3 regions of the Streptomyces sp. NPDC060035 genome follow, and region 2 is predicted to be linked to each of the others. Evidence: riboswitches for the same ligand, from Rfam matches in the RefSeq annotation. Region 2 holds a riboswitch; each other region holds the start of a gene.
The links. A riboswitch is a leader RNA that binds a small molecule or an ion and turns the genes downstream of it on or off. The one in region 2 is predicted to bind cyclic di-AMP.
Positions count from the first base shown of each region.

Region 1 (10,408 bases), on a different contig from region 2:
TGCGTGGTCCCGCCGGGCGCGGCGGGCCTCACGTCCACGGCGGGGATGCCCGCGGGGCCGGAGGACGCTTCGAGGGGCGGCTGAACGGTGGGCCGCGCGGTCACCGACAGGCGTGCCTGATCGGGTGTCACCGGACCGGGCGTGCCGAGCGCGGATTCGGTGGCCGAGGCCGCACGGTTTTCGTCCCGGGACTCGGCCGGCCACTCTCCCACCTCGCGCTCCAGGCCCATCGCCCGCGGCAGTTGAAAGAAGGGCGCGCTGGAGTCGCCTCCGACCAGCGCGGCGACCACGGTCGTGGCGTAACAGGTACAGCAGAGCGCAGTAATGGTCCCTGCACGGCGCCAGGTACGGCTGCGTTTCCCGGTGGTGTCGACGAAGACCGGCCGGGTGGGCGGCGCTACGGTGCGGGAGTCCGATCCGTCACCGACTGCGGCGACGACGGATCCCCTGCCGTTCACGGCCGAGTCCCGGACTCTTTTCGCGCCGCCGTCGCATCGAGGGCTCGCGCCCTGACGGCTGTCCGTTTCGCCACCCGTGGTTCTGTCGCCCCGTATGCTCCGTGCGTCGTTCACTGTCGCGCTGCGTATGCCCACGTGCGTCTCCACCTGTGTCGGCCTGCCGGACCGCTCGTCGGCAGGGGTCGTCCGTTGCTGGGGTCCGCGCCACGCGCGCGCCGAAGAGGTCCGACAACGGCGCCGGACCCATCCCCTCCCCCAGCTGTCCGGATCCAAAGGCCCTACGGATTGGCCCGATTGGGATCAGCCCGATGAAGATTGGTCCGATTGGCCGGTAACCGGACAACTGTCGATCGCGCCCACCGGTAACGGGTCCTCCGAGGGCCGGCCAGCGGTGTTGCCGCGCAGATTGCCGATACCGCCGACGACGCGTCTGCTCGTCGCGAGGAAACGGGGCGCACCCTGCGCTTGTCCCCCTCAGGCTACGCGAACTGGGAGTCCACAACGCCGACTTGGCCGCCTGTGACGCGTTTGCGGACCCGCTAGTCGGATGCGACGGGCAGTACGTCCGGCGACAGGGCGCCCGCATGCACTGCCGCGCTGGTCATTCTGCGGTGATGATGACGTCGGCACAGCACCTCGTAGCCGACCTCGTCCGCCATCTGGTGCACGTCCCCGACCACTACTTGCGCGCCTTCGACGACCATCTCGCCGCCCACCGTGCGGGCATTGTGGGTGGCACGCGCGCCGCACCAGCACAGCGCCTCGACCTGGAGCGCCTCGATCCGGTCAGCCAGCTCGATGAGACGCTGCGATCCGGGGAACAGCTTCGTCCGGAAGTCGGTGGTGATACCGAACGCGAAAACATCGAGTCCGAGGTCGTCGACGACCCGGGCGAGCTGGTCGATCTGCCCGGGAGCAAGAAACTGGGCCTCGTCCACAATGACGTAGTCCACCCGGCCTCCGCGCGTGATGCGGTCGACGAGATAGGCGTACGGATCCATACCCTCGTCGGCCTCGACCGCGTCAGTGACCAGCCCCAGACGCGAGGAGAGCTTGCCCTCACCCGCCCGGTCGTCGCGGGTGAAGATCACGCCCTGCAGACCGCGGGCCGACCGGTTGTGGCCGATCTGGAGAGCCAGCGTGCTCTTTCCGCAGTCCATCGTTCCGGAGAAGAACACAAGCTCGGGCATGAGAAGTTGAGCGCCTTTCGGGTCGTACGTGGGGGGAGCGAGCTACGAGCGTACTTCGAGGAGCGGGACGAGCTGCTCCACGGGAGTCAGCGAACCGTGCATGCCGACCATCGCCGACTCATGGGGCTCGTTGACCGAGGCGGTGATCACCACATCGTCGTGTGCGGCTGCCACCACGTCTCCGATCCTGCCGTAGACCCGCTCGTCGATCCGCGGGCCGAACCAGCCGGCCGCGATCGCCTCGTCCCGGCTCGCCACCCAGAACTGCTCGCCGAGCACCTCACGCCAGACGGTCAGAACATCGGTCTCCGCCCCGGGGACCGCGTACACATGACGGGCCCGGCCCTCGCCCCCGAGCAGGGCGACTCCGGCGCGGAGCTCCCAGTCCTCGTCGAAGTCGATCCTGGACTGCTCGTCGAACGGGATGTCGATCATGCCGTGGTCGGCGGTGATGTACAGCGCCGAGCGGGGCGGGAGCTGCTCGGCGAGGCGCCGTGCCAGCCCGTCGACGTACATCAGCTGGCCCCGCCAGGCGTCGGAGTCGACGCCGAACCGGTGCCCCTTGCCGTCGACCTCGCTGTAGTACGTGTAGACGAGCGACCGGTCACCGGCGGCGAGCCGCTCCGCGGCCAGGTCCATCCGGTCCTCGCCGGAGAGCCGGCCGAGGAACGAGCCACCGCTGAGCGCGACCTTGGTGAGCGGGGTCTGCTCAAAGGTGGGTGCGGAGACCTGGGCCGTGCGCACGCCTGCCGCGTCGGCGAGCTGGAAGACGGTGGGATACGGCTGCCAGACCTTGGGCGGGGTCCAGGGCTTCCAACGGAGCTGATTCATCAGCTCGCCGGTTTCCGGATTACGCGCCGTGTAGCCGGGAAGGCCGTGCTCGCCGGGCGCCAGCCCCGTACCGACGGAGGCGAGCGAGGTCGCCGTGGTGGACGGGAAGCCCGACGTGATCGGGCGGCCTGTGCCGCCGCGGGACGTCGGGAGCAGCGAGTACAGGAAGGGCGCCTCGTCCGGGTGGGCCTCGATCTGTTCCCAGCCGAGTCCGTCGATCAGGAAGACGCAGTTCCGGTCGGCGGGGGTCAGCTCCGCGATCGTTGCCTCGAAGCCGGGTACGCCCTGCCCTGCGGCGAGCGTCGGGAGCAGATCCGCGAGTGAGCCGCTGCCGTACTCGGGAACGGGGGCGCTGTCGAGAGCGAGCAGAACGGGGTCCTGCCAGGCCGGCTGCACCATCAGCGGCCGGTCGCCGCGGTCGCGGCCGTGGCCTCGGAGAGGGCCTGGGCGAAGGCCAGGGTCTGGCGCACGGTGTCCGGTCCGTCGCCGGCCTCGCTGACCCGCAGGCTCAGGTCGTCGGCGGTGGAACTGCCGGTGTAGCCGTGGTCGGCCTCACAGTTGGGGTCGCCGCAGGCGGCGGGCTCGAGGTCGATCCGGGAGACCGCACCCCAGCCGATGGTGAGAACGACCTCGCGGGGCAGGGTGCCGGGCACGTACTTCTCGGGGTCGGCGACCACTCGGCTGACCACGACGGAGGAGATCCGGTCGAGCTTGACCGACTCGGTGGACGTCGTGGCGTACGGCGTCGGGGAGCTCGTGTCGGCGGCCTGCTCGTCGGTGTGGCTGACGATGAAGCGGGTGTCCGTCAGGACCAGGACCGTGACATGGCGACGCACCTCGTTGGAGTCGAAGGTGGTCTCCTGGTGCACCAGGTACGAAGCGACAGGCTCACCGCCGACGGCGGCCTCAACCGCCTCGGCCACGAGGGCCGGGTAGTAGCCGCTGCGCTCGATCGCCGCGCGCAGCCCCTGGGTCGTCGTACCGGTCTTTGCCATACGGACCATCCTACGGGGGGCCGGTGGATGCCGGGGACGCCCTGCTGAGGTCGGCTGCGGTCAGTAGTTGGGGAGTCTGCGGGGACCGAGATCGGTACGGGCCGGAGGCGGCGCGAGCCGGACACTTGCCCCGAGAACGGTCAGGCCCTGCGTGGCGACCACGACGGGCTCCAGCGCGACCGACACCACCTCGGGGTGGTCGTCGACCAGGCGGGACACCCGCAGCAGGAGCTCTTCGAGCGCCGCGGTGTCCGCGGGCGCGGAGCCCCGCCAGCCGAACAGCACCGGCGCCGCCCTGATGGACCGGATCAGCTCGGCGGCATCGCGGTCGGTGGCCGGTACGAGGCGGTGAGCGATGTCGCCGAGCAGCTCGGAGGGCGCGCCGGCCAGGCCGAAGGAGAGGACGGCTCCCGCGGCGGCGTCGATCGAGGCCCGTACGACGGTGTCGACCCCGCGTGGCGCCATGGCCTGGACGACGGGCCGTAGCTCGGCGGGCGTGCCGAGCAGCTCGGTCAGTTCCCCGTAGGCCCGGCTCAGTGCGCTCTCGTTGGCGAGGTCGAGCCGGACGCCGCCGAGGTCGGCGCGGTGACGGAGGTGGGGGGCGGTGGTCTTGAGGGCCACCGGGTAGCCGAGCTGCGCGGCGGCTGTGACGGCGGCCTCCGGGTCGAGGGCGGGGAGGGCCGGTCGTACGGTGACGCCGTAGCGGCCGAGCAGTTCGGCGGCCTCGTCGTGGGTGAGCGGGCGGCCCTTCGGGTCGGGGCTGGGGCCGAGCAGCGCCTCGATCAGGGTGGCTGCCCCCGGCTCGTCGATGGTCTCGTCCAGGAACTCGGGAATCTTTCCGGGCGAGGCCGCCTGCCGCCGCCACTGCGCATACTTCACGGCCTCGGCGAGCGCCCGGACAGCCCGCTCGGCTGCCGGGTAGGAGGGGATCCGCCCGGTCCGGTGCTGCGGGTGCCACGCGCCGCCGGGCCGGTCGCCGTGCTGAACGGTGCCGGCCGGCCCGGGCCCGGCGGCATCGGCCCGGCCGGTGCCCTCCCGGGCGGCAGCCGTGCCGGCCCGCGATGCATCCGGCCGCTGCGCCTCGGCCGAGGGCGCACCCGGCCCCCTCCCACCGGCCGAAGCGCCACCGCCACGTGTCACGTACGGGCCCGGCGCCGGCGTGCCGGTCCTGGATCCGTCAGCTGCCCGCGCCCCGGGCCCCGCCGAACCCGTTCCGCCTGCCTCCTGGCCGTCCGTTCCGGGCTTCGCCCCTCCCGGCGGGGTGGCCGTGCTCGCGGCTGCGGCCAGGGCCTCTGCCAGACCGCCCATTTCGACGTGCACCACGGCGACCGGCTTGGCCGGGCCCTTGGCGGCCGCCTCGCGCAGGGCCGCCGCGAGCACCTCGCCTTCGCCCGTTTCCGCTTCGCCGTTCTCTCCCACCCAGGGGATCGCGGTCACGATCACGGCGTCGCAGGTCTGGTCGGTGAGCGCCTCGGCCAGCGCGTCCCGGAAGTCCTGCGGCCCGGCAGCAGTGGTCAGGTCGCGGGGCGGGCGCGGGCGAAGCCCTTCGGCGAGGCAGGCGTCGTAGGTGAGGAGGCCGAGAGATTCGGAGTTGCCGAGGATCGCCACCCGGGGACCGGCCGGCAAGGGCTGATCGGCGAGCAGCAGCCCCGCGTCGACCATCTCCGTGACCGTGTCGACGCGGATCACGCCGGCCTGGCGCATCAGCGCGGAGACCGTTGCGTCGGGGATCCGGCTCACGGGAACGGCATGGCCGGGCGGGGTGGAGCCGCTGTGCCGGGCGCCCTTGACGACCACCACGGGCTTCACGGCAGCGGTCCGGCGGGCGAGCCGGGTGAACTTGCGCGGATTGCCGAGCGATTCGAGGTAGAGCAGGGCCACATCGGTGTCCTGATCCTCGAACCAGTACTGCAGGAAGTCGTTGCCGGAGATATCGGCCCGGTTGCCTGCGGAGATGAACGTCGAAAGCCCCGCGCCGCGCCGGTACAGGCCGGACAGTACGGCGATCCCGATCGCGCCGGACTGGGTGAACAGCCCGATGCGTCCGGGTGCGGGCGATTCGGGGGCCAGGGAGGCGTTCAGCCGGACGCTGTCGGAGGTGTTGATGATGCCGAAGGCGTTCGGACCGATGATCCGCATCCCGTACGAACGGGCCTGCCGGACCAGTTCGCGCTGGCGCTCCCGCCCTTCGGCGCCGCGCTCGGCATAACCGGCAGAGAGGACGACGAGGCCCTGGACCCCGTGTTCACCGCAGTCGGCCACGGCCTCCGGCACCCGGTCGGCCGGGACGGCGACGATCGCGAGGTCGACCTGTTCGCCGATCTCGCCCACGGAGCGGTACGCGGGCACTCCGTCGACCGTTGCCGGTTCGGCGGCGAAGGACCGGTTCACCGCGTAGGTGCGTCCCGTGAAGCCCGAGCCGAGAAGGTTGCGCAGCACCGTGCGGCCCACTCCGCCCGGGGCACGGCCGGCGCCGACCACGACGACGGAGCCGGGGGCCAGCAGGCGTTGTACGGAGCGCGCCTCGGCCCGCTGTTCACGGCCGCGCTGGACGGCGAGGGACTCCGCGGTGGGTTCGATGTCGAGTGTGAGGTGGACCGAACCGTCCTCGAAACTGCGCTGCTGGGTGTAGCCGGCATCCCGGAACACCTTGATCATCTTGTTGTTCGCCGGCAGCACCTCGGCGGCGAACCGCCGGATGCCCCGCTCGCGGGCAACCGCCGCGATGTGTTCGAGGAGTGCCGAAGCCATACCCCGGCCCTGGTGGGCGTCCTGGACGAGGAAGGCGACCTCGGCCTCGTCGGCGGGGGCGGAGGCCGGTCTGCCCTGTTCGTTGATCCGGTCGTAGCGGACGGTCGCGATGAACTCTCCGCCGATCGTGACGGCCAGACCCACCCGGTCGACGTAGTCGTGATGGGTGAAGCGGTGCACGTCCTTGTCGGAGAGACGCGGGTAAGGGGCGAAAAAGCGGTAGTACTTCGACTCGTCGGAGACCTGTTCGTAGAAGCTGACCAGCCGCTCGGCATCGTCCGTGGTGATGGGCCTGATCCTGGCGGTACCACCGTCGCGGAGCACCACGTCCGCTTCCCAGTGGTCGGGGTACGCGTGATGCGGACTCTGCTCCGGCGTGGGCTCCATGGGCAAAGCCTACGGCCGTCGCACCGGTCGCGGACGGATCGGTGCGCGGGCAGTCTGAGGGAGCCGATCGGCGGTGGCGGCTGGGCCGGAAGCCGGGCACAGCAGTACGCACTGCATGAGAGACTGGTCTAGACAACCATTGATACGTGAAGGGCAGAACCATGGCTGAGCGCCGCGTCAACGTCGGTTGGGCCGAGGGCCTGCACGCCCGCCCCGCTTCCATCTTCGTCCGTGCCGCCACGGCCTCCGGCGTCCCCGTGACGATCGCCAAGGCCGACGGCAACCCGGTGAACGCCGCCTCCATGCTCGCGGTGCTCGGCCTGGGCGCCCAGGGCGGCGAGGAGATCGTGCTCGCGTCCGAGGCGGACAACGCCGAAGCCGCCCTGGACCGTCTGGCGAAGCTGGTCACCGAGGGGCTCGAGGAGCTTCCGGAGACCGTCTGATTCCGGCCGGTCCGGACCGGAATTACTGCATCGACAAAGCCGCGGTATCCCCATCGGGAGCCGTGGTTTTTTCGTTTCCGGGAAGTCGCGTACGACTGCACGGACGGCCGGAATTCGGGCAGCAAAAAGAAAGCCCTCCCGAATTCTCTTCTTTGTATACGGCGCCATTGTTAATGCCGGACACCTGCGATGTTTACAGAAGGTTGCGAAGTCCTCACCCGGGCCTGGCCGGGTGTGCGGCCCGCCCGGTCCGTGTGCCGCAGCCGGTGGGCGGCGGTGGCCCGCTCGGCGTGCTGGGCGGCGAGCATCCTGGCCCGCTCCGCGTCACCGCGCGTCACCGCGTCCACGATGGCGCCGTGCTCGGCCCAGGAATCGGCGGGACGGACCGGCTGCTCGACTGCGTACATCCAGGCGATCTTGTGCCGGAGCTGGGTGAGCAGCGCGATGAGGGCGGGGCTGCCCGACGCCTGCGCCAGCGTCTCGTGGAACCAGCCGCCGAGCGAGCGCAGATCCTCCCCCTCACCCCGGCGAACCCGCTCCTGCCCCAGCCTGACCAGGCCTCGCAGCACCTTCAGATGCGCCTCGGTGCGACGCTGAGCGGCGCGCGCGGCACCCAACGGCTCCAGGAGCATCCGGATCTCCAGGAGGTCGGCGGCCTCCTGGTCCGTGGGCTCGGCGACACAGGCACCGGCGTGCCGGCGGGTGACGACGAACCCCTCGGACTCCAGGGTGCGCAGTGCCTCGCGTACCGGGACACGGGAGACCCCGTAACGACGTGCGAGCACCTCCTCGGTGAGGCGGCTGCCGCGTTCGAAGACACCGGAGACGATGTCGTCACGGATTGCCGTGCATACCGAATGCGCGGGAATGCGCATGTCCGAACCTCCGCCTTAATCCCCGCGAAACGCGGCCGATCGACGCCTGTTCTGTGACTCTATTGCAATCAGCCGCAATTTCCGATGGCAGAGCGGAATCCATGGATATCTTCTGGCCGGTGAGTACTTCTGCGGAGCTCCGGAGCGAAGCCTTCCCGGGGCGGCACGACGAAGGCCCCGGCGGGGTGCCGGGGCCTTCGGGAAGCTGTGCGGTGCGAGGTCTCAGACCTGGAGACCGTGTGCGCGGAGGTAGGCGACAGGGTCCATGTCGGACCCGTACTCCGGGGTGGTCCGCGCCTCGAAGTGCAGGTGCGGTCCGGTGGAGTTGCCGGTCGAGCCCGACAGGCCTATCTGCTGCCCCGAGGTGACACTCTGTCCGACGGAGACGCCGATCGAGGAGAGGTGGCCGTACTGCGTGTACGTGCCGTCCGTCATCCGGAGCACGATGTTGTTGCCGTACGCGCCTCCCCAGCCCGCCTCGACGACCGTACCGGCGCCGACTGCGACGACGGAGCTGCCGGACGCGGCGCGGAAGTCCACGCCCGAGTGGCTGCCGGAGGACCAGAGGGCCCCGCCGGACTTGTAGGCGGTGGTCACGTAGGAGCCGGCTACCGGGAGGTGGAAGGCGTTCAGCCGGGCGCGCTCCGCGGCGCGGGCGGCGCGGGCCTTGGCCTCACGGACCTCCTTGGCGCGGGCTTCGGCCTTGCGCTTCGCCTCGGCCTTGGCCTTCGCCCTGGCCGCAGCTTCGGCCTTCGCCTTCGCCGCCACGTCGGCCTGGTGCTGCTGCGCCTCGGCCTGGGCGTCGATCTGGGCAGCGAGGGTGGTGTCGATGGCAACGGCCTGGGTCAGCCCGGTGTTGCTGACGGTGAGGGTCTCGGAGTCCGCGGCGAGAGCCGGGGAGGCCATACCGCCGATGACACCGGTGGTGGCCAGAGCCGCGATTCCGGCGACCCTCGCGCTGCTGCGCGTCAGGCGGCTCGGGGCACGGTGCTTCCCGGTGGCACGGGTGAACGCCATGGAGGGGCTGATCCTTTCCTTCCTTCTCGCCTACCGGGTTAGCTGACGGGTTCGGAGCAGGAAGGTCTCCTACGGACCCCTCCGCCTCGTACGAGACGCAGGCATCCGATTCACCCCAGGGACTGCGTGGGTCCCCGGCTCCCCAGGCTCGCGCCTGACGGGGACTCGGCGATGACTGTCCGGCGCCGCGGATGCGGCATACGTCTGGCGGACAGCCGAGCCGACGCTAGGCCGGGCGACTTTCAATCACCAAACGGACAGGCCGCTTTGTCGCACATCCCACAGGTCATACATGAATGTTCTTCGTAAAGTCGGACAAAAAGTAGAACCCCGGCGAGAACGTACTCGCCGGGGTCCGCTCTGTACTGCTTTGTCAGCCGCTGACGACCGATACTTCGCCGATACCCAGCGCCCTGACGGGCTCAGCGATCTGCGAAGCGTCTCCCACGAGGACCGTGACGAGCCGTTCCACGGGGAACGCGTTGACCACCGCGGCCGTCGCCTCCACCGTGCCGGTCTCGGCCAGGCGTGCGTACAGCTGTGCCTGGTAGTCGTCCGGGAGGTGCTGCTCCACCTGGTCGGCGAGGGTGCCCGCGACCGATGCCGCCGTCTCGAACTTCAGCGGGGCGACCCCCACGAGGTTCTGTACGGCAGTCTCACGCTCGGCATCCGTGAGCCCCTCGGCCGCCAGGGTGCGCAGGACCTTCCAGAGGTCGTCCAGGGCCGGCCCCGTGGACTCCGTGTCCACGGAGCCGCTGATGGCGAGCATCGCGGCGCCGGTCGCGCCGGAGGAAGACCCCGGTGCCGTCGAACGCAGTACCTGGCCGAAGGCCCGGACCCCGTAGGTGTAGCCCTTCTCCTCGCGCAGGACGCGGTCCAGCCGGGAGGTGAGGGTGCCGCCCAGGCAGTACGTGCCCAGCACCTGGGCGGGCCACACGCTGTCGTGCCGGTCGGCGCCGATCCGGCCGATCAGCAGCTGCGTCTGCACGGCTCCGGGACGGTCCACGATCACCACTCGGCCGGTGTCGTCCGCGGTGATCGGCGGCACCGGGCGTGACTGGCCGGCGTTGCCCGCCCAGTCGCCGATGGTGTCCGCGAGCAGCGTGTCCAGATCGACCCCGGTGAGATCACCGACAATGACGGCCGTCGCGGTGGACGGGCGGACATGGGCGTCGTAGAAGGCGCGCACGCCCGCTGCGTCGATCCGGCGCACCGTCTCCTCGGTGCCCTGGCGCGGACGGGACATCCGAGCCGTGGCGGGGAAGAGCTCCTTGGAGAGCTGCTTGGCGGCACGCCGGGCAGGGTTGGCCTGCTCGTGCGGAATCTCGTCGAGCCGGTTGCCCACCAGGCGCTCCACCTCGCTCTCGGTGAAGGCCGGTGCCCGCAGCGCTTCCGCGACCAGACCGAGCGCCTTGGAGAGCCGGGAGACCGGGACCTCCAGGGAGACCCGGACGCCGGGGT
Region 1 covers NZ_JBHWVO010000041.1:20,316-30,723, reverse strand. Annotated here, with positions in the region: gene ACFWBQ_RS35610 (hypothetical protein) at 1-458, opposite strand, end outside; gene ACFWBQ_RS35605 (thymidine kinase) at 998-1,648, opposite strand; gene ACFWBQ_RS35600 (alkaline phosphatase family protein) at 1,691-2,878, opposite strand; gene ACFWBQ_RS35595 (DUF5998 family protein) at 2,878-3,474, opposite strand; gene ACFWBQ_RS35590 (GNAT family N-acetyltransferase) at 3,535-6,612, opposite strand; gene ACFWBQ_RS35585 (HPr family phosphocarrier protein) at 6,774-7,055, shown strand; gene ACFWBQ_RS35580 (GntR family transcriptional regulator) at 7,226-7,930, opposite strand; gene ACFWBQ_RS35575 (M23 family metallopeptidase) at 8,153-8,947, opposite strand; cyclic di-AMP (ydaO/yuaA leader) riboswitch at 8,960-9,128, opposite strand; gene ACFWBQ_RS35570 (M16 family metallopeptidase) at 9,321-10,408, opposite strand, start outside.
Region 1: another riboswitch for cyclic di-AMP. It lies ahead of ACFWBQ_RS35575 (M23 family metallopeptidase); the one in region 2 lies ahead of ACFWBQ_RS17430 (M23 family metallopeptidase).

Region 2 (10,408 bases):
GCGCGGTTGGAGCGGGACGCCAGCCACGTGCCGATGATCGTCTCCGACTCGCCGCCCTCGTTGCCCGGGGCCCAGGCGGAGTACGAGTCGGCGGTGTCGATGAAGTTGCCGCCGGCCGCGGCGTACGCGTCCAGGACGGCGAAGGACCCGTCCTCGTCGGCCGTCCAGCCGAAGACGTTGCCGCCGAGTGCGAGCGGGAAGACCTGGAGGCTCGAGGAACCGAGTGTGCGCAGTGAAGTCATACCTGGAACAAACCAGTCCGCTCAGGCGACTATTCCTGTGACTGCGGGTCACCGGCAGACCGGCGGCCCTGGCGTCGGGGGGTGTGCGTCAGGGCCGCCGGGGTTCAGTGGGCCGTCCGCCTGCGCACTCGCACGGCGGAGGATCGGCAAGGGCTCGACCGAAGCTCCGAGGAGACTTCGGATCGAGAGACCCTTGCCGAGGAGACGTCAGATCGTGAGGCCCTTGCCGCGCAGCCAGCTCATCGGGTCGACGCCCGAGCCGTCCGCGGTGTGGACCTCCAGGTGGAGGTGAGGACCCGTCACATTGCCGGTGGCGCCGACGCGGCCGATGGTGTCGCCCGTGGTGACCCGCTGGCCGGCGGTGACGTCCATCGAGGACTGGTGGCAGTACCAGATCTCCGTGCCGTCGTCGAGCTCCAGGACCGTGCGGTAGCCGTACGAACCCGAGTAGGCGGCCGACTTCACCGTGCCGCTGTGCACGGCCTTGACCGGGGTGCCGGTCGGGGCCGCGAAGTCGAGACCGGTGTGGTAGCCGGAGGACCACATCGAACCGGCCTGGCCGTAGGTCGAGGTGATCGTGTACGAGGATGTCGGGATGGCGTAGCTGGCGGCGAGCTTGGCAAGACGCTCGGCCTCCGCCTTCTTCTTCGCCGCGACTTCCGCCGCCTTCTTCTCGGCGGCGGCCTTCGCCTCGGCCTCGCTCTGCTGCTTCGCGGCCTGGGCCGCGGCCTCCTCGGCTGCCGCCTTCTCCTCCGCGGCCTGGGACTCGGCCTCGGCTCCGGCCTGCTGCTGCTCGGCCTGCTGGAGGATGCGGGCACGCAGCGCCTCACCGGCGTCGGTGGTGCCCTGCTCGGCCTCGGCGGCCGTGATGCCGGCAGTGGTGAGCGGGGAGGACGCGGCGACGGTCCCGTTGTCGGCGTCGGAGTCGTCGGACAGGAAAGCACTCACGCCGGGAAGGGACTTGGCGTCGGGGAGATTGTCCGCGATGGAATCGGGAAGAGAGATGGAGACCGGCGGCTTGCTCTGCGCGGTGGCCATGCCACCCGCACCGACGGCCGCGATGACGCCGACGCCGAGGACGGTGGAGCTACGGGCGAGGCCGCGCTGCTTGGCTACACGGTGCCTGCCGCGTACGGGACGGATGGACTCCTCGGTGGGGTTCCATTCCTCCCACGTCCTGTCCTCGTCACCGACGATGTCGGACCTGAAGGGTGACGGGGCCTCGGGGGCAGGCTGATTGGACGCCACGTGGGCGCACTCCTTTCCTTCCTTCTCGCCTACCGGGTTAGCTGACGGGTTCGGAGCAGGAAGGTCTCCTACGGGCCTCTCTGTCTCTCACGAGACACAGGTGACCGATTCACCCCATGTAGGTGGTTCCCCGGTTCCCTTGCGGAATTCGGCGCTCGCGCACGGTGCCGCCTCTTGCGACGACTGGGACAACCGCGCTGCGTTATCGAACGTTAATAGACACCCGGGTCCGATTCCAAGCTGTTGCCGTTGATCATTCCCGACTTTGACGTGGACTTTCAGGGAATTAACGGCCCGAATCGGGCGAGTTGAGCACCCCCCGCCCAGCCATCAGTTTCTGACGTTGCGTCAAATGTTATGCGGAGCGGTGTCCTTCGACTACACACCGTGGCAACGGCTCATCCATCGCCCCGCCCCACGATCTTCACAGTCGTCCGACGCTCCGGCTGCCCCCGGGCCGGCCGGCCGACCGCGAGCAGTGCCATGTCGTCCGTGGAACGGCCGCCCGTGTGCAGCCGTACGTCGTCGGTGAGCGCGGAGAGCAGTTCGTCGGGCCCCGGGAAGATCCGGCCGCGCAGCCGGGCCGCAGGATCGTAGAAGGCCCCGTCCGCGTCCCGCGCCTCGGAGAGGCCGTCCGTGAACACCAGGAGCGTCGCCCCGGCCGGCAGCTCCCACTCGTCCGACCGGTCCGGCCACACCCCCAGGTCCATCCCGATCGGCAGCGCGGGCACGGTCGGCGCCAGCACCTCGAGCGCCCCGTCCGCGTGCAGCAGGATCGGCTCCGGGTGACCGCGGTTGACGATCCGCAACGTGCCCGAACCGGCCGGGATCTCGGCGAGCACAGCGGTGACGAACCCCTCCATGGAGTCGAGCCCGCCGCGCCGAGTCCCTTCCCGCGCCAGCGCCCGCTCCAGCCGCTGCGCCACCCCCTCCAGCGACAACTCCTGCTCGGCGGCCTCCCGGAACGCCCCGATCACCACGGCCACCGCCTCCACGGCGGCCAGCCCCTTGCCCCGTACGTCCCCGACGACCAGCCGCACCCCGTGCGGGGTGTCCGCGACGGCGAACAGGTCACCGCCGACGAACTCGTCCGCCTGCGCCGCCTCGTACCGCGCCGCGACCAGCAGCCCGCCGATCCGGTCGTTCGGCGTCGGGAGCACCGCGCGCATCGCGGTCTCCGCGATGACCCGGGCCGAGGCCAGCTGGTCGTTGCTGCGCCGGACGACGCCGTTGATGACGAGGGCGAGCACGGAAACGGTGACCAGGGTGAGCAGCTCGGTGACCGGGGCGACATCCGAGATCGTGCCGTCGTCGATCCGGATGGCCAGGACCGTCAGAATCGCGGCCACACCCGTACGGATCGTGCTCGCCAGCGAGAAGAACGGCGCGGCGATCAGCGGGGCCGCGGCGAACAGGGGGACGGCACTGACCGCGGGCGGCGTGGCGAGGTCGAAGACCAGCCCGCCCACGATCATCAGGGCGGGCAGCATACGCACGAACCGCCGGGCGCGGGCGCCTCCAGCAGCTCCGCCGCGCCCTTTCTCCCGCTTCCCCACCTGTGCACTCCTGCCCGGTCCGCCCACGGCTGCGGACGGTACCGCGCTCCGCCCAGGCTGGCCGGAGCCGCGCCGTGCGGCGACTCGTCATCGGCCAAAGGGAGGAGCGCCCCAGCGCCGCACTCCGATGGTCAGTCGGAGAGCGTGCCCTGCGCGTAGATCGTCAATGCATCCCGTACGAAGACGGCGGTGCCGTCTCCGTACCGATCGTAGTTCTTCCCGTAGCGCGGATCGGCGGCGTACATCTCTCCGAGGCCGATCACGTACGACCGGGTGGCCGTCATGGTCACCGACAGCCACGCACAGTGCCGCCGCGCGATGTCCTGCACCGTCTCGCTGCCCGGGTCCATGCCCGCGGCCCTGGCCTGCCCGTAGTCACGGGCGATGGCCTCGTGCACGCCCTGGAAACTGTCGCGCTCCGCCCGGCTCAGCGAACGCCACCACCGGTCGCCCTTCTCGTACGCCTCCCTTCCCCAGCGGTCGGTGACCTCCTGCTCGTACACCGTGTGATCGAAGCCGTCGAACACTTCCTCGGCCATGAGCTCTCTTCCCTCCTCGGTCTTGTGGAGAGTGGTCCGCACCGAGGCGATCTGCCGCCCGATGCGCTCCCGCTCCTGCTCCAGCAGGCACAGATGGGCCCGGAGCGCCACGGAGGTGTCCCGCTGCCCCTCCAGTACGTCCTTGATGGCGGGCAGCGAGAGACCCAGCTCCCGCAGCAGCAGAATGCGCTGCAGCCGGACAAGGGCGTCCTGGTCGTAGTAGCGGTAGCCGTTGGACCCGATCCGGCTCGGCACGAGGAGACCGAGATCTCCGTAGTGCCGGAGCGTGCGGCTCGTGGTGCCGGCCTTTCTGGCGATTTCCTGGATGGACCACTCCATGCCGTGAACGCTAGATCTTTACGTTGCGTCAAGGTCAAGCACGGCAGCTGTGGCGTACGGCGGCATACGACAGAGGCCCGGATCCTCAAAAGGATCCGGGCCTCTGTCTTCAGTAGCGGGGACAGGATTTGAACCTGCGACCTCTGGGTTATGAGCCCAGCGAGCTACCGAGCTGCTCCACCCCGCGCCGTTGTGAGTGCAACACTACGCCATCCGGGAGGGGGTCCCGACCACGTACGCCGGCGACCCCCGGCCCACCGCCCCGGCAGGGGCGTCCTCCGCACGGCAAAGGACGTCAACGCGTCGTATAAATCAGGCAGTTGCCATGAGTGGCGCTTTACCCAAAGATGTTGCCGCATCTCCCCGATCTTGCGTCACCGCCTGCCTGGAGGGCCCCCGACATGACCACACCACTCAGACCTGCCCGCACTGCTTCCCCTTCCCCGGCGCCGTCACCCCTGCGCGGATCCCTGATCAGTGGAGTCCTCGGCGGCGTGTTCGGGGCGGTGATGAGCGCCGCCGTCAACTACCTGGTCATCGGCATGCCGGGCAGCGCGTCGGTCAACGCGGTGAACCACGCGATATCGGGTCTGATCAGCGGGTTCCTGGCAGGGTTCATCGGGCTGATGATGCACATGCGCAAGGCGGCGGCAGCGCCGGAGGCCGACGCGGTCGCGGCGGAGAACACCGGGGCCGGGTCCGCCCGGAACGCCTGACTCCCCGGCCCGCCCGGAGGCATCTGCGGCACGGTGCGTATGCCCCCGTATGCGCGGGCGGGCCGGAATGCGCACCCCCGCAACCGGCGGGACGCTGGACCTATCAGTCCTGCGGTGTCCGCTTCCGCTTGCGACCGAGGTTGCCGGAGCGCCGGCGCACACCCGCACCGAAAGTCCGGCACAGGCGGACCGGGCAGCGTGCGGCACGCGTTACGGCAAGGAGACGGTCATGGACGGCAGCACACTCGAAACGATGAGGACCGAACTACGCGGCCCGGTCATCGGCCCCAGTGACCCGGAGTACACGCAGGCCCGCACGATCTACAACGCCATGATCGACCGGAGACCGGCGGCCGTGGTCCGGTGCCACGACACGGCGGATGTCATGGCAGCCGTCGACTTCGTACGCACGCACGGCCTCGAGGTGGCCGTGCGGGGCGGCGGGCACAGCGGCCCGGGTCTCTGCCTCGTCGAGGACGCCGTCACGGTCGACCTGTCGCCGATGCGCGGCGTACGCGTCGACCCGGCCACCCAGACCGCACAGGTCGACGGCGGCGCCAAGCTGGGCGATCTCGACCACGCCGCCCACGCGTTCGGCCTCGGCACCCCGGCGGGCATCATGTCCACGACGGGAGTAGGAGGCCTCACCCTCGGTGGCGGACACGGCTACCTCACCCGTAAGTACGGCCTCACGGCGGACAATCTGGTGTCCGCGGACGTCGTCCTGGCCGACGGCAGCTTCGTCACGACGAACGCGAGCGAGAACGCCGACCTGTTCTGGGCCCTGCGCGGCGGCGGCGGGAACTTCGGCATCGTCACGTCGTTCGACTTCGAGCTGCACCCCGTGGACACCGTGGGTGTCGCCATCACCGTGTGGCCGATGGACCTCCTCCCCGACGTGATGCGGTGGTACCGCGAGTTCCTGCCGCAGGCGCCCGACGACCTGTACGGCTTCTTCGCGTCGCTGACCGTCCCGCCCGGCCCCCCGTTCCCCGAGGAGATCCACGGACAGAAGATGTGCGGCGTCATCTGGTCCTCGACGGCGGACCCGGACGCCCTGGGCGAGACCCTCGCGGTCGTGAACGAACCGGGAAAGCCCGCCTTCCACTTCACGACGCCGATGCCCTACCCGGCCCTGCAGGCCCTGTTCGACGAGCTGATACCCACGGGCCTCCAGTGGTACTGGCGCGGCGACTTCTTCGACCGGATCACGGACGAGGCCGTCGACGTACACGCCAGGTTCGCGGAAGCTCTCCCCACCGGCCTGTCGACCATGCACCTCTACCCCGTCGACGCGGCCGCGAGCCGTGTCGGGGCCGACGACACCGCATGGGCCTACCGCGACGCCGTGTGGTCCGGCGTCATCGCCGGCATCGACCCCGACCCGGACAGCGCAGAGGTGCTGCGCCAGTGGGCCGTGGACTACTGGGAGGCGCTGCACCCGTACTCCATGGGCGGCGGGTACGTGAACTTCCTCGGCGCCGGCGAGTCCCAGGACCGGGTCCGGGGCACCTATCGCGGCCACTACGACAGGCTCGCGGAGATCAAGCAGGCCTACGACCCGCACAACCTCTTCCACGCAAACCAGAACATCGGGCCCAACCCGGGCCACTGACCCTCACATCGGCCACGGCAATACAGAGGGAAAGCCGTGCTCCGAGGGTTACAGTCTGCATGCACCGCATGATGATCCGGCCGCCCCCGGAGCGGCGCGACACCGGAAGCGGCACATCGTCGCCGTACCGGTCGGGACCAGTCCGGCATCACACCATCGGCTCGGTCACGGGGCTCTCACCGCACACCTACGTACAAGGACACTCGATGACCGACATGCCCGCACGCACGACGCAGCGGCACTCCAACGGCACGGCCGCGGACACGGGCGCGCAGCTCGCCGCCCCGGGCACGGCCGTCCCCCTTCCTTCACCTCAGTACGCGGGCCTGTTCATCGAGCCCGATCTGCCGCCGCTCCTCGACGAACCGAGTGAGTGACTGTCCGGAGTGAGCGGCGGGCCGGGGTGAACCGCGGAGCCGGGTGAGCAGCGGGGCACGGTGAGCCACGGTCCCGAGTGACCGGCCGGGCCGCATGGTCGTTGGGAGACCATGCGCATCCGTATCGCCGTCGTCGCCCTCGCAGCGGCCCTTCTGCTCGCCGCGTACCTCTCGAGCATGCCGTCCGAGGCCGAGACCGAAGCGGCCTGCCAGCGTGCCCTCGACAACACGTCGACCGCCACCCTGCGGCCCGACATCTGTCTGGACGTGGCAGGCGACACGTACCGGACGTTCCTCCTGATGTACGCGTTGCGGGCGGAGGGCCTCGACTAGGACCTGCCCACGCGCTCCGCCAGGAAGTCCTCCCACGTCCGCCCGCCCACATCGGTCCCGTCGAGAGACAGATTCTCGCCGGCACGGTAGGCGCGGCCGGCCTTTCCCGGCATCCGGACGGGCAGCGTCATCCGGCGCTTGCCCCGTGCCCGCAGATAGCCGTGGATCAGGCCGGACATGTCGTACACCGTGGGCCCGGTCAGGTCGGGCACCCGTCCGGCGGGCACACCGAGCGCCAGTTCCACGAGCCGGGCAGCCACGTCGTGCGGATCGACGGGCTGGAGCCTGAGCCCGCCGGGGACGGGAACCACGGGCAGCACGGCCATCTTCCGTACGACGGCCAGGGTCAGGTCGTGGAACTGGGCGGCACGCAGCACCGTCCACGGCAGGCCGGACCCGGTCACGGCCCGTTCCGCTTCCAGCTGCGCCCTGAGATAGCCCAGCGGGACCCGGTCCGCCCCGATGACCGAGATGTACACGAGGTGCCGCACCCCGGCGTGCGAGGCGGCCCGCACCAGGTTCCGGGTCGCCTCGTCGTCGCTCTTGGGGCCGCCCGCGAGGTGCAGGACGATCTCGGCGCCGTCCACCGCGGCCTGGACGCCCTCGTTCTTGAGCAGGTCACCGGTCACGTACTCGATGCCCTCGTCCCCGGACTCGTGAGGGTGCCGGCTCAGCACCCGTACCTCACAGCCCGCCTGCCGCAGCAACGGCACCACGAGGCGCCCCAGGGTGCCCGTGCCGCCGGTGACCAGGATGGGTGATGTCATGATCTCTCCAAACTCGGGTGCGGCCCGGAAGCCGTCCTCCCGGGTCACATCAACCCTGTTTCGTGGGTCTACTGCTATGACCCGCCGCGAGGAAGGAATGTGACCGGGTGGACGAGCACGAATGGCTGACGGATCGTTTCGAGGAGCACCGTCCCCGGCTGCAGGCGGTGGCCTACCGCATGCTCGGCTCGGTGAGCGAGGCCGACGACGCCATGCAGGACGCCTGGCTCCGCGTCGGCCGCGCCGACACCCGAAGCGTGGAGAACCTCGGCGCGTGGCTGACCACGGTGGTGGCGCGCGTGTGCCTGAACATGCTGCGCTCGCGCGAGCACCGGCGTGAGGACCCGCTGGACGTGCACGTGCCCGACCCGGTCATCAGCCCCGTGTCCGGGGGCGACCCCGAGCAGGAAACGCTGCTGGCCGACTCGGTCGGGCTGGCACTGCTGGTCGTGCTCGAGACACTGGCACCGGCCGAACGGCTCGCGTTCGTGCTGCACGACATGTTCGCGATGCCGTTCGCGGAGATCGCCCCGATGATCGACCGGTCGCCCGCCGCGACACGCCAGCTCGCGAGTCGCGCACGCCGCCGGGTACAGGGGCAGGCCCCGGTCCCGGACCCCGATCCCACGCGCCAGCGCGAGGTCGTCGACGCCTTCTTCGCCGCCGCCCGCGACGGCGACTTCGACGGACTCGTCGCCGTACTGGACCCCGCCGTCGTCCTGCGGTCCGACGGCGGAGGCGCCCAGGCCCGCCACACGGCCGTCCTCACCGGGGCGCACACCGTGGCCTCACAGGCGCTGACGTTCGGACAGCTCTCCCCGTTCGCCCGGCCGGCGCTGGTCAACGGAGCAGCAGGTGTCGTGGTCGCCGCGCACGGGAAGCCGTTGTCGGTCATGGGCTTCACCGTCACGGACGGGAGGATCATGGCCATCGACGTACTGTCCGACCCGGAACGACTGCGCAGGCTCGATCTGACGGTCCTGGACGACTGACGGGAACGGCAGAGCGCCCTGCTCGCGGCCGGGCGCCCTGCTCGTGGTCGGGTGAGTGGCCGGGTGAGTGGCCGGGTGTCAGCTGCCCTGCTGCTGCTTCCACTCCGCCTGAGCCTCGTTGAGCCGCTCGGCCAGGGCTCCCAGGAACTCCTCGGCGCTCATCTTGCCGAGCAGTACCTTCTGGAAGTTCGCCTCGCTGTCCGCCTTGGACAGGGTGTTCCAGTCGGGCAGGTAGTACGGAAGCTGGACGATCTTGGTGTTGCCCGAGAACAGCGCCTCCGCGCCGAGCTTCGTGGTCTCGGCCTTGTCGATCCAGGCGTCCCCGGCAGCTTCCTCGTTGGCCGGGATCAGGCCCGCCGACTCACTGAACTTGGAGTTCGCTGCGTGGGAGGCGGCGAACTCGATGAACTTCCAGGCCGCCGCCTTGTGCTCGGACGACTTGAACAGGCCGAGACCGGAGACCGGGTTGGAGACCATCACCCTGGTTCCGTCGGCCAGTTCGGGCTGCGGGATGCCGCGGAACTTGTCGGCGCCGAGCGTGCCCATGTGGTCCTGGTAGGAGCCCAGGTTGTGGTTGAGCATGCCGATGTCGCCGGAGTCGAACTGGGCGACCATCTTGGTGAAGTCGTTGTTGAGGTCGGCCGCGGGAGTGGCCTTCTTGTACAGGCCGACGTACTTCTCCAGCGCCTCGACGTTCTTCGGGTCGTCGACCGTCGTCCTCTCCCCGGCCGCGTCCCAGAAGGAGTCGATGCCGGACTGCCCGTACATCGCGTCCAGCGCCTGGGCGATGGAGCCGGGGCCGCCGCGGATCGTGTACCCGAACACGTTCTTCTTCTTGTCCGTCAGCTTCGCGGCGGCCTTGTAGAACTCGTCCCAGGTGCCGGGCTCGCCCAGGCCGGCCTTCTCGAACAGGTCGGTGCGGTAGTACAGGACGCCGTTGGTGGCGGAGATCGGCACCGTGTACATCGCGTCCCGGCCGCCGGCCGACTTCACGTTCTCGATCATCGCCTCGTTGAGCTTGCCGCTGAGGCTGCTCTTTGCGAACCGCTCGTCCAACGGCTCCAGCGCGTCCTGCGCGGCGATGCCGGCGACCATCGCCGCCCCCACACCACCGACGTCCGGCAGACCGCCGCCCTGGATGGCGGTGTCGTACTTGGACTGCGCCTCCGTGGATGCCAGGCCCACGTACTCCACATCGAGATCCGGGTTGGCCTTCTCGAAGTCGGCGATGATCTCCTTCCAGACCGCTGTGCGGACCCCTCCGTTCTCGTCCCAGAAAACGATGCTTCCGGTACCCGTGCCTTCGCTGCCCGTCGCGCCGGCCATACCGCTGCCGTCGTCACCGCAGGCGGTGGCGGTCAGAGCCAGGGCGGAAACCAGGGAGATCGCGGAGGCGAGGCGGCGGCTGCGGTGCTTGCTCATGGTCGGCTCTCTTCTCTGAGTGCTCACTGTCAGGGATCCCCGGGGCGAGCGGGATGCCGCAGGCCGAAGCCGTACGGGACGCGCTCGGGGCGCCGTCGGGGGAATCGGATGGTGGTCTGTCAGCCCCGCGCGGCAGGCGACGTCCACGTCGCACAGGGCCCCGGCCGTCTGCCCGAACCGGCCGGAGGCTTCGGCGCCTGCTCGCGGCGCAGCCGTCCGGTGCGGGAGGGGACCGGGCTCGGGCCTGTCTGCATGGCAGATC
Region 2 covers NZ_JBHWVO010000009.1:261,765-272,172, reverse strand. Annotated here, with positions in the region: gene ACFWBQ_RS17435 (aldo/keto reductase) at 1-242, opposite strand, end outside; gene ACFWBQ_RS17430 (M23 family metallopeptidase) at 450-1,490, opposite strand; cyclic di-AMP (ydaO/yuaA leader) riboswitch at 1,502-1,654, opposite strand; gene ACFWBQ_RS17425 (PP2C family protein-serine/threonine phosphatase) at 1,889-3,046, opposite strand; gene ACFWBQ_RS17420 (MerR family transcriptional regulator) at 3,178-3,924, opposite strand; tRNA gene ACFWBQ_RS17415 (tRNA-Met) at 4,038-4,111, opposite strand; gene ACFWBQ_RS17410 (hypothetical protein) at 4,326-4,640, shown strand; gene ACFWBQ_RS17405 (FAD-binding oxidoreductase) at 4,870-6,255, shown strand; gene ACFWBQ_RS17400 (hypothetical protein) at 6,462-6,632, shown strand; gene ACFWBQ_RS17395 (hypothetical protein) at 6,744-6,965, shown strand; gene ACFWBQ_RS17390 (SDR family oxidoreductase) at 6,962-7,732, opposite strand; gene sigJ (RNA polymerase sigma factor SigJ) at 7,840-8,724, shown strand; gene ACFWBQ_RS17380 (ABC transporter substrate-binding protein) at 8,803-10,146, opposite strand.

Region 3 (10,408 bases), on a different contig from region 2:
ACCGGGGACCGGGGTTCGACCTGGATTCCGTCCCGGGCGACAGGATGGGCGTACGAGAATCAATCATCGGCCGGATGCAGCGCAACGGCGGTACGGCGCGACTGCGTTCGGTGCCCGGCGGGGGCACGGAAGTCGAGCTGGAGATGGAAAGGGCGAGTCAATGACCGAGAACACCGAAGCGACCGGGGGCCCGGAGCGCCGGGTACGGGTCGTGCTCGTCGACGACCACCGGATGTTCCGTACCGGGGTCCAGGCCGAGATCGGCCGCACCGAGGAGACCGGGGTCGAGGTCGTCGGCGAGGCCGCGGACGTCGACCAGGCAGTCACCGTGATCACCGCGACCCGCCCCGAGGTCGTCCTCCTGGACGTCCACCTTCCGGGCGGCGGCGGGGTCGAGGTGCTGCGGCGCTGCGCACCGATGATGGGTGCCGTGGAGAACCCGGTGCGCTTCCTGGCACTGTCGGTCTCGGACGCCGCCGAGGACGTCATCGGAGTCATCCGCGGCGGCGCCCGCGGCTATGTCACCAAGACCATCACCGGCAGCGACCTGGTCGACTCGGTCTTCCGGGTACAGGACGGCGACGCGGTGTTCTCCCCGCGGCTGGCCGGCTTCGTCCTCGACGCCTTCGCCTCCACGGACGCACCGCCGGTGGACGAGGACCTGGACCGGCTGACGCAGCGCGAGCGCGAGGTGCTCCGGCTGATCGCACGCGGGTACGCGTACAAGGAGATCGCCAAGCAGCTGTTCATCTCGGTGAAGACGGTCGAGTCGCATGTCTCGGCGGTGCTGCGGAAGCTCCAGCTGTCCAACCGGCACGAGCTGACCCGGTGGGCGACGGCGCGGCGGCTGGTCTGAGTCAGCGGCCTTCCGTTTCGAGCGAGATGTTGATCTTCTCGCCGATCCTGCGGTAGCCGATGCCTGCGTAGATCCGCTCGACCTCGGGGCTTCCCGGCTCCAGCCAGACGGTGGAGCAGCCGCGCTCGAAGGCCTTCGAGGTCAGCCAGGCGGAGAGCGCGGCGCCGATACCTCGGCGGCGGAAGGGGTCGGCCACAGCGAGGCCGGCCAGTTCGCTGATGCCGTCGACGGGGATCGAGCAACCGCCCGCTCCGGCGGGCTCGGCGCCGAGCAGGGCCAGCGCCGCGACGCCCTGGCCGGCCACCGCGTTGCGCAGCCAGGCGATCTCGCCCTCGTCGGGGCCGCCTTCGCCGCCGAAGCCCGTGTGCTGGACGGCGGCGGCCGCGGTGAACTCATCGTCGGTGACGGGTTCGGCTGTGTGGAGCCCGTCCACCGGCTTCGGCGGAAGGAAACCGGCAGGGGTGCAGGCCAGCACAGGGGCGTGGTTCTCCACGGTGAAGCCGGCGGCCAGCAGGGCCGGTTCGACGGCGGGGGCCCAGGAGGGCAGGTACTCCAGGCGCGGCAGCCGGTCCCGCTCGCGGAATGCCGCGACGAGGTCGTCGACGTCCCCGGCGGTGGGTTCGGCACCGTGGTCGGGGATGGCGTAGTTGGCGTACTTCAGCTCCCAGCCCGGGTTGTGGCGCACGGTGAACGGGCCCACCCGGTAGTGGTCGGGGGAGCGGAGGGTGAGCGTGCGCGCGTAGTTCTGGACATCGGTGTCCATCGGCACGGGGAGCCTTCTCTCTCTCGCTGGGCCGGTCGGCGCGGAGCCTATGCCACCCGGGTTGCTCCCGCGAAAGGCATTTCGCTGATCGGTGCGATGCGGACCGGCGCGCCGGGGCGCGGGGCGTGGATCATCTGTCCGCCGCCGATGTACAGCCCGACGTGTGTGACGCCGGAGTAGAAGAAGACCAGGTCTCCCGGGGCCAGTTCCGAGCGGGAGACGCGACGGCCCGCGTTGATCTGCGTGTACGTGGTGCGGGGCAGGGAGACGCCTGCGGCGCGCCAGGCGGCCTGGGTGAGGCCGGAGCAGTCGAAGGAGGAGGGGCCGGTGGCGCCCCAGACGTACGGCTTGCCGAGTGCCTCGTACGCGAAGCCGACGGCCTGTGCCGCGCGGGCGTTGGGGGCGCTGACGGAGCCGCGCGGGGTGCTGCGGTCGGCGCGGAAGGCGGTGCCGCCGTGCTGGGCGTCGGCGGAGCGCTCGTAGTCGGCGCGCTGGGCGGCGGTGAGGGTGGCCAGGAGTGCGCGGGCGTCGGCCAGCTTGGCGCGGACCGCGCTCCGGTGCCTCTTCAGGTCGGCCTGGCGGTCCGCGAGCGCGGCGAGCTCCTCCTTGGCCCGGGCGCGCAGTTGGGCGACCTCGGTGACCTGCCTGCGGACGCCGTTGACCGCACCGGCCTGCCGGTCCCCGGCCCGGTCCAGGTAGGAGGCGCGCTCCAGGTACTGGTCGGGGTCGGAGGAGAGCGCCAGCTGGACGGCGGGGTCGAGACCGCCGCTGCGGTACTGCGCGGCGGCGAACGATCCGAGGGCGTTGCGCGAGGCGTTGAGGCGCTCCGTCCTGCGGGCGGCCTCGTCGCGCAGGGCGTCCAGGGACTTGGCGGTGGCGGTCGCCTTCTCCTTCGCGCCGTTGTACTTCTCGGTGGCCACCTCGGCGTCGTGGTACAGCCGGTCGACCTTGGACTTGACCTGGGCCGGGGTGAGTTGGGGCTCGGCCTGGGCGGCGCCCTCGAAGGCGGTCGCGGTAGCCGCCCCGGCGAAGGCCAGAGCGGCTGCGGTGCGGGCAGCAGGTCCGGTGAACGGGCGCTGCTTGGGCTTGCGGTGAGCGGCTTTGCGCTGGGCGGCCACGGGGGCGTGGGTCCTTCCGTTCGACTGCCCGTCGGGGGGTACCGGCGGGCCCGCCGGTACCGGCGCCGGGCCACCACAGGGGGGAGTGGCCCGCCGCCGGAACCTGGCGGGGCGACCGGGGTGCCGCCCGGTACGGGGCGGCGGTGAAGAGTCGGTCACCTGGGAGGGACGCTAAACCCGGGGCATGAGGAAGAGTCGGAATGACAGCTATTGCCTCAATGTGACGTTTCGATCTCCGCAAGTGACCGGAAGAATCAGCTGTTGTCGGGCAATTCGCGCAGGTCGAGCGTCAACTCGTACGGAAGTAGTACCTGGCCGACGAGCGGTGGTATGGCCGCGGCTACGCTGCGGCCATGGACGTACTCATCAATGTCTTCGTGGCCCTGCACATCATCGGGATCGCCTCTCTGCTGGGCGGATTCCTCACCCAGATGAAGGCCATGGGAGACGGCACCGCGCGCTTCGGGCCCGCCATGCTGCACGGTGCACTGACGATGCTCGTCACGGGTGTTGCCCTGGTCGGGCTCAACCAGGCCGACGACCAGCCGGTGAACAACGTCAAGATCGGTATCAAACTGCTGATCCTGGTCGTGATCCTGGCGCTCGTCTATGTGAAGCGGGACGAGGAGAAGGTCGCCAAGGGTGCGTTCGCGGCGGTCGGCGGGCTGACGGTCGCCAATATCTTCATCGCCACACTCTGGACCTGAGCCCGGCTGCCTTCCGGGCCCGGTGCCTACCGGGCCCGTAGGCATCCCGTGCGTCTGTGTGTCTCTGCTTCCGTGCGCTCGTGCGTCTGTGGTGCTTCTACGCGGGGCGAACGCTGCCGTAGATCGGCATGTAGTAGATCGATTCCTCGCGCACGTTCGCACCCGGCTTCGGCGCGTGGATCATCATCCCGTCGCCCTTGTAGATGCCGACGTGACTGATGTCGTCGTAGAAGAAGACCAGGTCCCCCGGCTTCAGGTCCGCCGTGGCCACCCGGGTGCCGACCTCGACCTGGTCCCAGGTCGTGCGGGGCAGGTCGACGCCCGCCGCCTTCCACGCGGCCTGCGTCAGCCCGGAGCAGTCGTACGAGGACGGGCCCGTCGCACCCCAGACGTACGGCTTGCCGATCTGGTCCCGCGCGAAGGCCAGCACCTTGTCCGCCTTCGACGCGTAACTGCTGTCGGAGCCGGTGCCGGTTCCGGTGTCCGCCTCCCCCTGCGAGGCCTCCTCCTCGGCCGCCCGGTCGGCCTCCGCCTTCGCGGCGGCGGCCTGCTGGCGCGCGAGCTCCTCCGCCTTGCGCTCGGCCTCCGCCTCCTTCTTGCGTTCCAGCTCCGCGAGCCGCGCCTTCTCCTCGGCGGTCAGCTCCGACAGCAGCGTGCGTGCCTCGGCGAGCTTGCTCTGTACCTGCTGCTTGCTGGTGCGCAGCGTGGTCTGCGACTCGGTCAGCGTCTGCAGGCTCTTCGTCGCCTCGACCCGCTTGGTCGCCGCCTCGCTCTGCTGCGTACGGAAGTCGGCGACCGCCTTCTGCTGCTGGCTGGTCATCCGCGCCATCAGCTGGTCCTGGTCGAAGTAGGACTGCGGGTCGTCGGCGAGGAAGAACGTCGCGGTGGGGGCGATCGCACCGCTGCGGTACTGCGCGGCCGCGTAGTTGCCGAGTTCCCGGCGCGTCTCGTTCAGCTTGTCGGCGCGCTTGGCCGCAGCCTCGAGGAGCGCGTCGACCTTGGAGCGCTGCTGGGTGGAGGCGGTTTTCGCCATGTTGTACTGCTGGGTCGCTGTTCCCGCCTGCCGGTAGAGGTTGTCGACCTTCTTCTGCACTTCCTCGATGCTGGGCTTGGGCGCTGCCGGGGCGGCCGTCGCGCTCTGTGTGGAGAGCAGGGTGACGGAGGCGAGCGCCGCCGTCGTGAGCCCGACGGCAGGGGTGGTGGTGCGCATACGGGTGCGCGGCTTGCGATGCGACGCCAAGGCCGGCATCTCCTTCCGTGGACCGCCTACCGGGTTAGCTGTCGGGTTCGGGCGGAACGGAAGGCTGCCCTACGGTCCAGCGGGACGGACCGATTCACCCCGGTGCTGCGTGTGGGTCCCCGGTTCCGGACTCCCGCTCGGGAGTGACGGATTCGGCGGGGGTGCCCGCGCGGCGTGGTTCGCCTCAAGGGGGTACGGGTCACCCGTCGGAGCACGCTAGCCAACCCGTGGTGTCCCTGTGAAGGTTGATGTTCGATATGCCCGATACATTTTCGTGACCTTTCTGGATTACCCGGTCCCGCGGCGGGAAGAGCCGCCGAATTCCTACGCACCGTGGGTGATCCGTCTCCGTGCGCGCACGGATCGGGTCCTCGTGCGGAATGCGGCCCCGGGGTGTCGGTGCGGCGGCCTAGACTCGTCAGGCGATGAGCAGCCTCTTTGACGACAGTTTCCTGACCGGCCTCCAGCAAGCGGACGAGGGCCCCCCGCCACCCCCCGAGGACCACGCACCCGAAGCGGTGCCGGAGGATCTCTTCGGGGGTGTCTTCGACGGGCCCCCGCCGGCGCGCGAGGCCTACTATCGCGACGGCGCCCCGCGCCCCGTCATCGACTCCGCCGCGCTGCTCGACGGGCTGAACACCGAGCAGCGGGCCGCCGTCGTGCACGCGGGTTCCCCGCTCCTCATCGTCGCCGGGGCGGGCTCGGGCAAGACCCGGGTGCTGACGCACCGGATCGCGCATGTGCTGGCCGAGCGCGGGGTGCACCCGGGGCAGATCCTCGCGATCACCTTCACGAACAAGGCCGCGGGCGAGATGAAGGAACGTGTCGAGCAGCTCGTCGGACCGCGCGCCAACGCCATGTGGGTCATGACCTTCCACAGCGCGTGCGTGCGGATCCTGCGCCGCGAGTCGAAGCTCCTCGGTTTCACCTCGTCGTTCTCGATCTACGACGCCGCCGACTCCAAGCGGCTGATGGCGCTGGTCTGCCGCGATCTGGACCTCGACCCGAAGCGCTACCCCCCGAAGTCGTTCACGGCGAAGGTCTCGAACCTGAAGAACGAGCTGATCGACGAGGAGACCTTCGCCGGGCAGGCCGCGGACGGGTTCGAGAAGACGCTGGCCCAGGCCTACGCGCTCTACCAGGCACGGCTGCGCGAGGCCAACGCCCTGGACTTCGACGACATCATCATGACGACGGTGCACCTGCTCCAGGCGTTCCCCGATGTCGCCGAGCACTACCGCCGCCGCTTCCGGCACGTCATGGTCGACGAGTACCAGGACACCAACCACGCGCAGTACACCCTCGTACGCGAGCTGGTGGGTCCGGCGGGCGAGGCCGACGCCCCGGGCGAGCTGTGCGTCGTCGGTGACGCGGACCAGTCGATCTACGCCTTCCGCGGCGCGACCATCCGCAACATCCTCCAGTTCGAGGAGGATTACCCGGACGCGACCACGATCATGCTGGAGCAGAACTACCGCTCCACGCAGACGATCCTGTCCGCGGCCAACGCCGTCATCGAGCGCAACGAGAGCCGCCGCCCCAAGAACCTCTGGACGAATGCGGGCGCCGGCACCCGGATCACCGGCTATGTCGCCGACACCGAGCACGACGAGGCACAGTTCGTCGCCGACGAGATCGACCGGCTGACGGACGCCGGGGACGCGAAGGCGGGCGACGTCGCCGTCTTCTACCGTACGAACGCCCAGTCCCGTGTCTTCGAAGAGATCTTCATCCGTGTCGGACTGCCCTACAAGGTCGTCGGCGGAGTGCGCTTCTACGAGCGCAAGGAGGTCAGGGACGTTCTGGCCTACCTCAGGGTCCTCTCCAACCCCGAGGACACCGTCCCGCTGCGCCGCATCCTCAATGTGCCCAAGCGGGGCATCGGTGACCGGGCCGAGGCGATGATCGACGCCCTGTCGATGCGCGAGAAGATCTCCTTCCCGCAGGCGCTGCGCCGTGTCGACGAGGCGTACGGCATGGCGGCCCGCTCGTCGAACGCGGTGAAGCGGTTCAACACGCTGATGGAGGAGCTCCGCACGATCGTGGAGTCCGGTGCCGGACCGGCGGTCGTGCTGGAGGCCGTCATGGAGAGGACCGGCTATCTCGCCGAACTCCAGGCCTCCACCGACCCGCAGGACGAGACCCGGATCGAGAACCTCCAGGAGCTCGCCGCCGTCGCCCTCGAGTTCGAGCAGGAGCGGGCGGAGGAGGAGGGTGCGGGCACGCTCGCCGAGTTCCTGGAGAAGGTCGCGCTCGTCGCCGACGCCGACCAGATCCCCGACGAGGACGAGGACGGGTCCGGTGTCATCACGCTGATGACGCTGCACACCGCCAAGGGTCTCGAATTCCCGGTGGTGTTCCTGACGGGCATGGAGGACGGCGTCTTCCCGCACATGCGCTCGCTGGGACAGGTGAAGGAGCTCGAGGAGGAGCGCCGGCTCGCCTATGTGGGTATCACGCGTGCCCGTGAGCGGCTGTACCTGACCCGGGCCGCGATGCGCAGTGCGTGGGGTCAGCCCGCGTACAACCCGCCGTCGCGGTTCCTGGAGGAGATCCCGGACGAGCACCTGGAGTGGAAGCGCAAGGGGCCGATGGCCGCTCCGGCGGGACCGACGTCGGGGATCACGTCGTCGCTGTCCTCCTCGCGCTCCAAGTCGGGGCCCTCGGGCTTCGCGACCCGGCGCACCTCGGACAAGCCGGTGGTCACCCTGGTGGTCGGGGACCGGGTCACGCACGACCAGTTCGGTCTGGGCACGGTGACGGCGGTCGAGGGGTTCGGCGACCAGGCCAAGGCGACGGTCGACTTCGGGGACGAGCGACCGAAGAAGCTCCTCCTGCGGTACGCGCCGGTCCAGAAGCTGTAGGACTCAGTTGGGGTTGATGCCGTGGCTGCGGAGCCACGGCATCGGGTCGATCGCCGAGCCGCCGCCGGGCCGTACCTCGAAGTGCAGGTGCGGGCCGGTGGAGTTGCCCGAGTTCCCGGAGAACGCGATGACGTCGCCGGCCTTGACCGAGCCCGACCGGATCTTGGTGGTGCTGAGGTGGCAGTACCAGGTCTCGGTGCCGTCGGCCGCGGTGACGATGGCCATGTTCCCGTAGGCGCTGTTCCACTGGGTGCGCACGGTGCCGTCGGTTGCCGCCATCACGGAAGTGCCGTACGAGACGGGGAAGTCGATGCCCGTGTGGACGGACATCCAGTTCACGCCGGCCTGCCCGTAGTACGCGCTGAGGCCGTGCCGCTCGACCGGCAGGACGAATTTGGGACGCGCGGCCTCACGGCGGGCAGCCTCGTCCGCGCGCTTCTTCTTCTCGGCGGCCTGCCGCTCCTTCAGGTCGATGCGCTCCTGGGTGCGGCTGGCGCGGTCGGCGAAGTTCTCGGCGTCGGCGCTGAGGTTGGCGAGCTGGGTGTCCAGCTTGTTGTTGGCCGCGACGGGCTTGACGCTGCCGGGGTCGGCGGCGGCCACGGTCGTGGTGTCGTCCTTCTGCTCATCGGAGCCACCCACACCGCTGACGGAGGCGGCGGCGATGCCGGCGACACTCATGACGCATGCGGAGGGGACGGCAACGGTGAGCAGGGCGGAACGCTTGGCAGGGGTGCGGCGCCGGCCGCGGCTGCCGCCACCGCCGCGCGGGGCGGAACGGCCCGCGGGGCGCTGCGCGGTGGAGGCGCGGGCTGCGGGGACGTCGGCGGAATCCGCGGTGGCTTCGGCGGCCGGGTCGTGCGCGTCGGCTTCCGGGGCCCGGTCGGTGTCGGTGTCCGTGAACTCGGCAGCGTCCGCGTACTCCGCGGTCTCGGCGTACCCGGTGGTCTCCGCGTACCCGGTGGTCTCGGTTCCGGCGTCGTGGGCGCTGAACTCGGCAGCCTCGTAGGTCTCGTAGGGCGCGGACCGGTGTTCGTACGAGGGGTACGACGTCTGTTCGGGTGCGTACGCCGCGTTCTCGGGCGTGGCACCGGTGTTCCAGGCGGTGGCGTCGTACGCGCCGGTGTCGGCGGTTTCGTACGCGGCGGTCTCGTAACCGGTGGTCTCGAAGACCGGGGCCGTATAGGTGCCGGTGGCGTAGGCCGTGTCGCTGAACGGCGCGGTGGGGAAGGCACCGGTGTCGCTCGTCGCCCACTGGTCGGCCTGGCCCGTCCGGTCCCAGCCGGTGGTGTCCCACTGGCCCGTCGCCTCCGGGGCGCCCGCCTGCGTGGGAATCCCGCCGTCGGGCAGCCAGGTGGCGGTGGTGTCGTACGTCTGCTGGGCCGGATGGGCCTGGGCGCCGTAGGCGTCGTACGAGGCCTGCTGATGTGCGCCGGTGTCCCACTGCGTGGCGTCGTACGGGACGCTGTGGTTCTGCGGCTCAGCCGGATACGCGTTTCCGTAGCCGCCGTAGGTGCCGTCGTACGCAGTCGTATAACTGCTGTCGTACGTCTCGTGACTGCCGTCGTGTTGACCGGGGAGAGTCCCGAAGAGCGGGTCCGTGTCGAAGTTGCCGTTGGAATGGCTGTCGTACCCGACGTACCCGGCGTGGGGGTGCTGGTCGTTCACCAACTTCTCTCTCGCCTCGGCAGCAGGACCTGTTCCGGGGTCCGGTGGGGGGATCCCAGGGTGAGCAGTGGCCGCGACTGTACCCGGCGGTACGCGACGACGACAATCTTCGACAGGTTCCGTCTGCTCAGGAAACGGGCAATCGGCCGCCTTTCGGTGGACTGCGGAAGCAGCCTTGGCTCTATGTTCGAAATTTGTTCTATTCGTCAGGCGACTGAAACGGCTCCCTGGGTGCTGATGACCGCGTCGTCGGACTCGAGTGCTTGACGGATCGCGGCCGCGACGGCGGGATGCACCGGCAGTGCAAGATGGCCGATTCCGGTCACGCGCACGTTCTGGGCGTCGAGGTCGGGATGGTCGATGCAGGCCGTCTCGACAGGGAGCATGACCCGGTCCAGCTCGCTCCAGAAACTGATGAACCGGGTTCGGCAGCCCGGAGCCGGCCGGCGCAGCTCCTCGATCAGGGGGGAGTCGCTGCGCATCTGGCGCACGATCGGGTGCGCACCGGCGAGCGGGGCGGCGGCCGTGCCGCTGTGGGGCGTGCCGAGGGTGACCAGGGTGCGTACCCGTCGGTCACCGCCCAGCCGCTGTACGTAGTACCGCGCGATCAGGCCACCGAGGCTGTGCCCGACGATGTCGATCTCCGGGTGTCCGGTGCGGACGCAGATCTCCTCGACATGTCGGTCCAGCAGCTCCGCCGCCGTTCGGATGTCGCAGGTCAGGGGCGAGTAGTTGAGCGATTCCAGATGACGCCAGCCGTGCCGGGCAAGGGAGCGGCGGAGCAGGACGAAGACGGAGCGGTTGTCGATGAAGCCGTGCAGGAGGACGACGGGCGGCCGGTCGAGGGCCTGGGCCGGGAGGGCGGTGGTGCCGGCCGCCGCAAGGGTGGCGTCGGGGGTGCCCGGGTGGCCGGGGGGCCGCCGGCCATGGCCGGATTCGGGGCCGGGTTCGCGTCCGGGGACGGTCCCGTGTCCCGGCCCGGGCTCGTGATCCGGTCCGTGCCCGGGTGCGGGAGGAGCGGTGGGGGGCCGGCGCTCGGGGGTGATGCCGGTGGGATAGATGAGCAGGTGTCCGGCGAGGATCAACAGCTCCAGTGCGGTGGCTCTGATCAGCGCCGATGACAGCCGGCCCGGATACAGGTACGACTGGCGCAGCAGTAGGGGAAGGAAGGACAGGGCCTTCATGGCCGACCTCC
Region 3 covers NZ_JBHWVO010000040.1:11,911-22,318, reverse strand. Annotated here, with positions in the region: gene ACFWBQ_RS35385 (PspC domain-containing protein) at 1-164, shown strand, start outside; gene ACFWBQ_RS35380 (LuxR C-terminal-related transcriptional regulator) at 161-856, shown strand; gene ACFWBQ_RS35375 (GNAT family N-acetyltransferase) at 858-1,619, opposite strand; gene ACFWBQ_RS35370 (NlpC/P60 family protein) at 1,667-2,737, opposite strand; gene ACFWBQ_RS35365 (hypothetical protein) at 3,091-3,444, shown strand; gene ACFWBQ_RS35360 (NlpC/P60 family protein) at 3,542-4,693, opposite strand; cyclic di-AMP (ydaO/yuaA leader) riboswitch at 4,692-4,852, opposite strand; gene pcrA (DNA helicase PcrA) at 5,110-7,548, shown strand; gene ACFWBQ_RS35350 (peptidoglycan DD-metalloendopeptidase family protein) at 7,552-9,213, opposite strand; gene ACFWBQ_RS35345 (esterase/lipase family protein) at 9,420-10,397, opposite strand.
Region 3: another riboswitch for cyclic di-AMP. It lies ahead of ACFWBQ_RS35360 (NlpC/P60 family protein); the one in region 2 lies ahead of ACFWBQ_RS17430 (M23 family metallopeptidase).